DNA from 3 places in the Cytobacillus sp. FSL R7-0696 genome. Region 3 is predicted to be linked to each of the others. Evidence: predicted binding sites of a transcription regulator. Region 3 holds the regulator's gene; each other region holds the start of a gene.
The links. The regulator CtsR, encoded in region 3, represses protease genes until heat stress. The targets are predictions, from matches to a motif close to ATGGTCAATAAAGGTCAAACA.
Positions count from the first base shown of each region.

Region 1: clpB (ATP-dependent chaperone ClpB) is a predicted target of CtsR. The motif match lies at 1,283-1,303, and genes of this name have one in related genera.
Region 2: MKX29_RS23630 (ATP-dependent Clp protease ATP-binding subunit) is a predicted target of CtsR. The motif match lies at 1,303-1,323, and genes of this name have one in related genera.

Region 1 covers NZ_JBBOWA010000001.1:56,700-59,910, forward strand. Annotated here, with positions in the region: gene clpB (ATP-dependent chaperone ClpB) at 1-1,270, opposite strand, end outside; gene MKX29_RS00295 (YjzC family protein) at 1,379-1,558, opposite strand; gene argF (ornithine carbamoyltransferase) at 1,959-2,912, opposite strand; gene MKX29_RS00305 (carbamoyl phosphate synthase large subunit) at 2,909-3,211, opposite strand, start outside.
Region 2 covers NZ_JBBOWA010000001.1:4,643,805-4,647,015, reverse strand. Annotated here, with positions in the region: gene MKX29_RS23630 (ATP-dependent Clp protease ATP-binding subunit) at 1-1,250, opposite strand, end outside; gene MKX29_RS23625 (YkvI family membrane protein) at 1,436-2,479, shown strand; gene MKX29_RS23620 (hypothetical protein) at 2,497-3,147, opposite strand.
Region 3 covers NZ_JBBOWA010000001.1:1,627,020-1,630,230, forward strand. Annotated here, with positions in the region: gene MKX29_RS08580 (protein arginine kinase) at 1-724, opposite strand, end outside; gene MKX29_RS08585 (hypothetical protein) at 727-1,275, opposite strand; gene MKX29_RS08590 (CtsR family transcriptional regulator) at 1,303-1,764, opposite strand; rRNA gene rrf (5S ribosomal RNA) at 2,012-2,128, opposite strand; rRNA gene MKX29_RS08600 (23S ribosomal RNA) at 2,204-3,211, opposite strand, start outside.

The DNA.
Region 1 (3,211 bases), 1.6 Mb from region 3:
CAATTTCAAGCAGCATTACCTTTCTTGTTACTTCATCCAGCTCCGTAGGCATAGAGTCAATCTCTGTCCGGATCATTGCACATGCCTCATCAATTAAATCAATCGCTTTATCTGGTAAAAAACGATCTGTAATATAACGATCAGATAAAGTAGCTGCTGCAACAATAGCCCTGTCATGAATATTGACCCCATGATGAATTTCGAATCGCTCTTTTAAACCTCTTAAAATAGAGATAGAGTCTTCTACATCGGGTTCTTTTACTAATACTTGTTGAAACCTTCTCTCTAATGCCGGATCTTTTTCAATATACTTTCTATGTTCATCCAATGTTGTTGCGCCAATACAATGTAGCTCACCTCTGGCAAGCATTGGCTTCAACATATTACCAGCGTCCATCGCACCTTCTGTTTTACCAGCTCCAACGATTGTGTGTATCTCATCTATAAACAGAAGAATACGACCATCACTCTTTTTAATCTCTGCTAACACTGCTTTTAAACGTTCCTCAAATTCACCTCTAAATTTAGCACCTGCAATTAACGCACTCATATCTAATGAGAAAATCGTCTTATCTTTCAGTCCCTCTGGTACATCTTTTCTAACAATTCTCTGTGCTAATCCCTCAACAATTGCTGTTTTACCAACACCTGGCTCACCGATGAGGACAGGATTATTTTTCGTTTTCCTTGAAAGTATGCGAATCACATTACGGATTTCTTGATCTCTGCCAATGACAGGATCTAATTTCCCTGTTTTCACTTCTTCCACTAAATCTCTACCATATTTATGAAGTACTTCATAAGTACCTTCTGGGTTTTGTGATGTCACCTTTTGATTCCCCCTGATCTCTTCAATTGCTTGTTGGATATCTTTCTTTTTCATTAAAAAGAGGTCTGTAACATTCGTCTTTGCCACAATCACTGCCCATAAAACATGTTCAATGGATATATAATTGTCCTGCCATTGCAATCTTAATTCTTCTGCTTTTGACAAGGTTTTTCTTAAATCATTGGTAAGATAAAAAGAATTTAAATCCGCACCACTTCCACTAACCCTGGGTTTTCTTTCTAATAAATGTTGCAATGATTGTTTCACATTTTCAATTGTAAAATCACTTCGTCTTAAAATATTTGTAAATAGATGATCCTCCTGCAAGAAGGAAAGGAAAAGGTGCACCGTATCCACCTCTTGGTGACCTTTATTTGTCGCCATCCTTTTGGCAGTCATTAAACCTTCTTGCAAAGAGGTTGTCATTTGATTAATATCCAATCGCACGTCACACTCCTGACCTTTTTTGACCTTTGTTTTATTATAAAATTATTTCCTGCCATATGTAAAGCCATCCACATTTTGGGATGGCATCTGATTCGTTCTTTATTATGGTTTTCTTTGATAAGTCCATAATCGATTATGGTTTGAGTTTTCAGGAAATCGATCACCCGCACGAAGACTTACCACTTGTGGGTTATTCACATTACTGCCAGTTTCACCAATCTCAATATATTTACCATTATTTGGCGCTTTCTGCCCTGCTCTAAATTGTCGATTTTGTCCCAAAATGAGCACCTCCTTCAAACTTACACTTTTATTATTTCCGCGAGAAGGAGGAATCATAAAGGAAATTGTAGGTATTGTGTTTTCCTCAAATCAGATTGCAAGCCTGTCTCTGGCGCTTTTATTGTTGGGTGTACTTTTTAAATTACTCTTACCCCGCAGCTATCTTTGCGTTTTTTACTCATGATGTACGAACAAATCCTTTTTGATACGCTATTCCAACGCATTTTCTTCTTGGTGTACGAGCTCACTCACTTTGCTTCACTATCCCTGCGTTTTTTCCTCTCAATGTACGAGCAAACCCTTTTTTGCTCACCCTCAAACTTCCTAAATTCCCCTCAAATGATAAAAAGCACGAACCATTCTAGGAACAGAATAGTTCGTGCTTCAGCTTGTTACAACACTATAGTAATTCAGTTAATAAGGCTTTTTGTGCGTGAAGACGGTTGCCTGCTTGTTGGAAAACAGCGGAGTGATCACCGTCAATAACAGGCGCCGAGACTTCTTCCCCACGGTGTGCGGGCAAACAGTGAAGGAATAAATAATCTTCTTTTGCATAGGCTACAAGTGACTCGTTCACTTGATAATCATGAAAGACTTGTAAACGCATTTCATTTTCTTCTTCTTGACCCATACTCGTCCAGACGTCCGTATAGATGACATCAGCGCCATCAACCGCCTTTTTTACGTCGTTTTCGACGACAATTTTACTGCCCGTCACTTCAGCAAATCCTTGTGCTAAAGTGACCACTTTTTCATCTGGTTCGTAGTCTTTCGGACATGCAATCGTCATATGCATGCCAACTTTTGCTGCCGCAATCATTAATGAGTGAGCTACATTATTGCCATCTCCAACATAAACACAACGAATACCTGCTAATTTTCCTTTTACTTCTTTAATCGTTAACAAGTCTGCTAGTGCTTGACAAGGATGATAAAGGTCCGTTAACCCATTAATTACTGGAATAGTAGCATGTGTGGCAAGTTCTTCTATAATATCATGAGAAAATGTACGAATCATAATGCCATCAACATAATTAGATAATACTTTTGCGGTATCTGCAATCGTTTCTCCTCTACCGATTTGCATGTCATTACTATTTAAATAAAGGGCATGACCGCCAAGTTGTAACATACCCGCTTCAAAGGAAACCCTTGTACGTGTAGATGACTTTTCGAAAATCATTCCCAATATTTTGCCCTTCAATGGCTCTTCGGCTTGATGATCCGTTTGCTTCATTAAATATGCCTTTTCGACAAGTCCATTGATTTCTTCAGAAGAATAATCAGCTAATGTTAGCATATCCTGTCCTTTAATATCTAACTTTTTACCACATACAGTCGATGTTGTAATCATGATATCGTCACTTCCTTTACATTGTCGTTTTGCCAATCCTCAATTGCTACTGCTTGCCAATCCTTTTCTGTTAAAGCAAGTAAATAGGCTTCAAGTGACTCTAATTCACTAAAAGTGTGTAGTCGATTTTTAACCGCCCATTCCCGCATACGTTGATTTTCTTCACCAGTGAAAGGATTGTAAAGTGCAACAGTTGTTTCATCTAATTCGGCCCCTTGAGCATCTAGCAATTTGGTTTTTGACTCTTTTGCCAATGTCCTGATGCCATCTGTTAATTCGCCACTATACAAAACGGACCG
Region 2 (3,211 bases), 3.0 Mb from region 3:
TTCATCTTAGATTGTTCATCTGTCATTAATTTTCCGATTGGTATACCGGTTTTATCTTCAATGATTTTTTGGATATGTTCGACTTCTACTTTCGCTCTTTCTCTTGTGTTTGAACCAAGAGCCTTCTCCAATTCTGTTTCTTTATCTCTTAATTGAGCTGCTTCTTCATACCTTTCTTCTTTAAGCAACTGTTCTTTTTGCTTTGCTATTTCTTTTAAACGCAATTCAATATCCTCATCAGATGAAACACCTAATGTTAGGTTTAATTTTGAGCCAGCTTCATCCATAAGGTCAATTGCTTTATCTGGTAAGAAGCGGTCTTGAATATATCTTGACGATAGTTCTACACAAGCTGTGATGGCTTCCTCTGTATAAATAACATCATGGAAGCTTTCATAATTGTCTTTTAATCCTTCGAGGATATGTCTTGCTTCCTCTAAACTTGGTTCTTTGACGTGAACTGGTTGGAATCGTCTTTCTAATGCTGCATCTTTTTCTATTTTTCTATATTCAGAAAGTGTAGTTGCCCCAATTAATTGCATCTCACCACGTGCTAGTGCAGGCTTTAAAATATTGCTAGCATCCATTGATCCTTCAGCTGAACCCGCACCAACTAATAAATGGATTTCATCAATAAAAAGGATTATGTTTTTTCGTGTTTGTACTTCATTTATTAGTTGTTTCATTCTTTCTTCAAATTGACCTCTAATACCTGTATTCGAAACAAGGGAGGCCACATCTAACAAGTAAACTTCTTTATTGAGTAATTTCTTTGGTACATCACTATTAGCTATTTTTAGTGCAAACCCCTCAGCGATAGCTGTTTTCCCCACACCGGGTTCACCGATCAATACTGGATTGTTTTTACTTCGTCTATTTAGTATTTCAATTACTCGTGCTATTTCTTTATCTCGACCAATCACGGGATCAATGAGACCCGCTCTAGCCATTTGCGTTAAGTTTTTAGCGAATTGATCAATGAATCCACCACTACCACTTTGTTTTCTTTGAGATGGTTCATTCGGTTGTTGACTTTGATGATGAGCATTTTGCTCATTTGTCAATTGTTTAAAAAGATCATCGAATGGTATAAAACCTGAGAAACCATTCATCGTCGGACCAAAGGCAGGAAGAGATTGTTTTTCATTCTCGTAACAGCTTTGACAAAGACGAATGGTTGTCTCCTTACCATTAATCGCATATCTCATATTGACATTCGCTTCATTTTGTTTGCATGCTTGACATTTCATTAAAGTTTCCTCCTTTTGACTTTGACTAACTTTGACCTTATGAATACAGTATACTTTGACCTTATTTGACTTTCAAGTATTTTGATTATCTTTTTTATTAAAATTAGAAAAAAGGTATTCCGTAAGAAAAAGCTCGTCTTTGTTTGTCCTTCTTTACATATATTGTGGAGAAGGAGGAGATCGACTTGACGAAAATTAATTGGGGAGCTTCCTTTCAAATCGCAGCAGTTTATGTAGGGACTGTTGTTGGCGCAGGGTTTGCAACTGGGAGGGAAATCGTCGAATTCTTTTCGAGATTTGGTTTTATTGGTTTAATTGGGATTTTAATGAGTGGATATATATTTGTGTTTTTAGGATCAAAACTAATGATCATTGCTGCAAAAATAAATGCAAGATCTTTTCAAGAGTTAAATACACATTTGTTTGGAAAGCATTTTGGTTTAATTATCAATGGATTAATGCTCATCATGTTATTAGGTGTCTGTGCTGTTATGCTTTCAGGTGCAGGTGCTGTGTTTGAAGAACAACTAGGGTTATCTAAATCAATTGGTGTGGTATTTACAATTGCTTTATCAATTATAACAATGCTTGTAGGTATAAAAGGATTATTTGCCGTAAACGTTGTTGTCGTTCCTATGATGATCAGTTTTAGTTTCATCTTATTGTTTTTCTCTATTCAACAGCCTTTCTTTTTAGAAAATATTTTATATATTCCTTTTGCTGAGGATGGTTGGAAATCAGTTGTATCTCCATTTACGTATGCCGCATTTAATTTAATGTTAGCGCAAGCTGTGTTAGTTCCAGTTGCTTCGGATATTAAAGATATACATACGATTAAATGGGGAGGATATTTTGGTGGGATTGCACTAACAATGATTTTAGTTTCTAGTCATTTGTCATTGGTGAATATTCCTAATTTAGAAAGTTATGAAATCCCTATGGCAGCTATTATGAAGTCACTTGCGTCTTCAATATATTGGATATTCGTATTTGTTATTTATGGTGAAATATTTACTTCAGTAATTGGAAACGTTTTTGGAGTGGAAAGGCAAATTCGGCAATATTTTAATATTCCTACGGTTGTAACAGTGATTGGGATTTTTACCATCTGCTATTTCGGTTCATTCATTGAATATGGAGAACTGCTTTCCTATTTATATCCTTTATTTGGTTATATTAGTTTAACATTTATCATCTTATTATGGATGAAAAAAGAGACTGACAGCTAGGACAGTCTCTTTTTTTATTAATTTGTATGAATCGTTTTTGCCATTTCTATAAAAGCATCTTTATAGTTAGTATCTTCATTCTTATTAAATAAAGTCAGCTTTACTTGGGCTGAATCATTGTGGATAATAAATGCCGTTACTGTATCGGTTTCAGATGAAGCTTCCATCATAACAGCATCTTTGAAAAAGTCATCTTGAGGAAGAGAAGGATGCTCTACTTCTTCGTTAACAGATTGAAGTTGGATCATTGTATTCTCCTCAAGTTGTTTCATGTCTACTTCTTCAGGAAGTACCTCAATTCGCATAAACACCTCAGATTGATCATTTAAATGAAGGATATCTTTATTTGGTTCCTCTGCAGTTAAGGTGAAATCAGGTAAAACATGTAAAGAAAACGCTTGATTGTCACTTTCTTTAAGAAAAGCAGTTTCTTCTTTTGTTTCACCGTCTATTTCATATGATAAATTTTCCTCCATCACGCGAATTTCATTTTCACTTTTTTGGCTATCTTCTTTGTTTTCATTTTGATTTTGATCTTCATCTACTTCTTCATTTGGTGGATTACTATTATTATTTTCACCATTGCCATTGTCTGTTTCTGATGTTCCGCATGCTGCTAATAGAAAGATAGCTAAGGGAACAGTTAACAATTTTAAAAAGTTCTTCAAAACAAATTTCCTCCCTAAGTTACGTGATCAAAGCATTAGACGAGAAATGCTGCGTACTTGTTAC
Region 3 (3,211 bases):
TTAAATCCTCAGCAATATCTTCTTCTGATTTCCCTAATGTGATTTGGTTAGAAACTTGAAAGATATTACCTAATGCTTCGCTACCTTCTCCATAAATTCCTCTAACAACTAATCCAAGTTGGTTAATTGCTGGAATGATTCTATTCATTTGATGAGTTAATACTAATCCTGGTAAATGCATCATGACAGATGCTCTGAGACCTGTGCCCACATTTGTTGGGCAACTAGTTAAATACCCTACCTGTTCATCATATGCATAATCAATCTCAGTTTCTAACCAATCATCAATTTGGTTTGCAACTTCTAATGCTTCTGATAATTGGAAGCCTGGAAATAAACACTGTATACGTATATGATCTTCTTCATTCAACATAATGCTAACCTCTTCATTTTCAGTAAGTAGGCAGGCACCATGACTAGCGTTTTCTGCTAAATGAGGACTAATCAAATGTTTTTCCATCAGCACCCTTTTTTGCAATGGTTGTAAATCATCCATTTGCAATAACGAAAAGTCACCATAAGTATCAAAAGTCGATTTTTCCATTCTTGCTTTAATGATATCTATCACACGTTTAGCTTCATCATGAGAAAAGATGGTTGGAAAATTAACCTGTTTAATATTGCGAGCTAAACGAATTCTAGAACTAAGTACGATATCAGAATCAGGACCTTCTGCACTCATCCAAGAGCTGACAGCCTGATTGATAAACCTTTCTAAAGACAAGTTCATTCCCCTCCCTCTAGATGGTTTTTCATTTCTTTTTCCAATTGACGTATTGCATCTCTTGTCTCTGCTGCTTTCTCAAACTCCTCTTTAGTTATAAGTTCTTTCAAGTTTATTTTTAAATCCTCAATTTGCTTTTTTAAATGGATATCTCCACCCATTCTTGTAGGGATTTTTCCGTTATGATTCCAATTACCACTATGAAGCCTTTTAATAATTGGCTTTAACTGTGCTCGGAAAGAATCATAACAGTGGGCACATCCGAATTTCCCGACTTTAACAAATTGAGGAAAGGTCATCGAGCATTGCTCACACTGTACTACCTGCGTTTGTTTATTTAACTGAGCTTGGTTATTTGCATAACTTGTATCTATATTAAATAATCCGCTCAATAGATTATTAATAGAAAACCCAGATCCATTATTTAACATAAACATATCCCCATGTTCTTGGGCACATTTTTCACATAAATGGAACTCAGCCTTTTCGCCATTCATAATTTTTGTAAAATGTAGAGTCGCAGGTCTCTGATTACATTCTTGGCATATCATCTGTTTCACCCCTCCATACTTTACAACCTACTTATATTTCAATGTATTTAGCATCGCAACAAGCATCCTTGCTCTTAACTCATCCCTATAGGGTAACTCTAAGTAAAGAACTGAACGATCAATGACACTTAACATAATCTTCGCTTCTCGAGTAGTAATAATCTCTTCTTCAACTAATCTGTTTATAATATTTTCAGCACTATTTTGTGAAATACGATCACGTACAATCCTAATCAATTGATTAATTAAATCAACATAATCATATGCTTGCACTTTGGTGATTCTTATATAACCACCACCGCCACGTTTGCTTTCGACAGCATAGCCTTTTTCAACTGTAAACCGAGTATTTATGACGTAATTTATTTGAGATGGGACACATTGAAATTTATCAGCGATCTCGCTTCGCTTAATTTCAACAATTTCCCTTTCGCTAAGTTCCAAGACTTCTTTAAGATATTTTTCAATAATATCTGATATATTTTTCACCCGGCCTCCCCCTATCTGACTTTGACTATATTTGACATAAATTATACATGATTTGTGTGAAATGTTGCAACGAAGTAGTATTATTAATTTTCCCCTTTTTTTCTAAATCTCAAACGTATGAAATATAGGTTCGTTCATTAAATTTATATTATGTTTAGATTGTATAGATGTTATTTGTCCATTTAAATAAACGAATTCATTATAGCATGACAAAAAAGAGCACATAAATGATGTGCTCTTTTATCTTGCCCGGCAACGTCCTACTCTCACAAGGGGACAGCCCCTAACTACCATCGGCGCTGAGAAGCTTAACTTCCGTGTTCGGTATGGGAACGGGTGTGACCTTCTCGCTATCGCCACCGGACTATGAAATTGTAAGGGAATCGTTCCCTCAAAACTAGATAATGCTGAAGAAGATATTTATTGAGTAATCGCCTGTTTGGTTAAGTCCTCGATCGATTAGTATTAGTCAGCTACATGTGTCGCCACACTTCCACCTCTAACCTATCAACCTGATCATCTTTCAGGGATCTTACTAGCTTGCGCTATGGGAAATCTCATCTCGAGGGGGGCTTCATGCTTAGATGCTTTCAGCACTTATCCCTTCCGCACATAGCTACCCAGCGATGCCTTTGGCAAGACAACTGGTACACCAGCGGTGCGTCCATCCCGGTCCTCTCGTACTAAGGACAGCTCCTCTCAAATTTCCTGCGCCCACGACGGATAGGGACCGAACTGTCTCACGACGTTCTGAACCCAGCTCGCGTACCGCTTTAATGGGCGAACAGCCCAACCCTTGGGACCGACTACAGCCCCAGGATGCGATGAGCCGACATCGAGGTGCCAAACCTCCCCGTCGATGTGGACTCTTGGGGGAGATAAGCCTGTTATCCCCGGGGTAGCTTTTATCCGTTGAGCGATGGCCCTTCCATGCGGAACCACCGGATCACTAAGCCCGACTTTCGTCCCTGCTCGACTTGTAGGTCTCGCAGTCAAGCTCCCTTGTGCCTTTACACTCTACGAATGATTTCCAACCATTCTGAGGGAACCTTTGGGCGCCTCCGTTACTCTTTAGGAGGCGACCGCCCCAGTCAAACTGCCCACCTGACACTGTCTCCCATCCCGATAAGGGATGTGGGTTAGAATTTCAATACAGCCAGGGTAGTATCCCACCGACGCCTCCACCGAAGCTAGCGCTCCGGCTTCTAAGGCTCCTACCTATCCTGTACAAGCTGTACCAAAATTCAATATCAGGCTACAGTAAAGCTCCACGGGGTCTTTCCGTCCTGTCGCGGGTAACCTGCATCTTCACAGGTACTATAATTTCACCGAGTCTCTCGTTGAGACAGTGCCCAGATCGTTACGCCTTTCGTGCGGGTCGGAACTTACCCGACAAGGAATTTCGCTACCTTAGGACCGTTATAGTTACGGCCGCCGTTTACTGGGG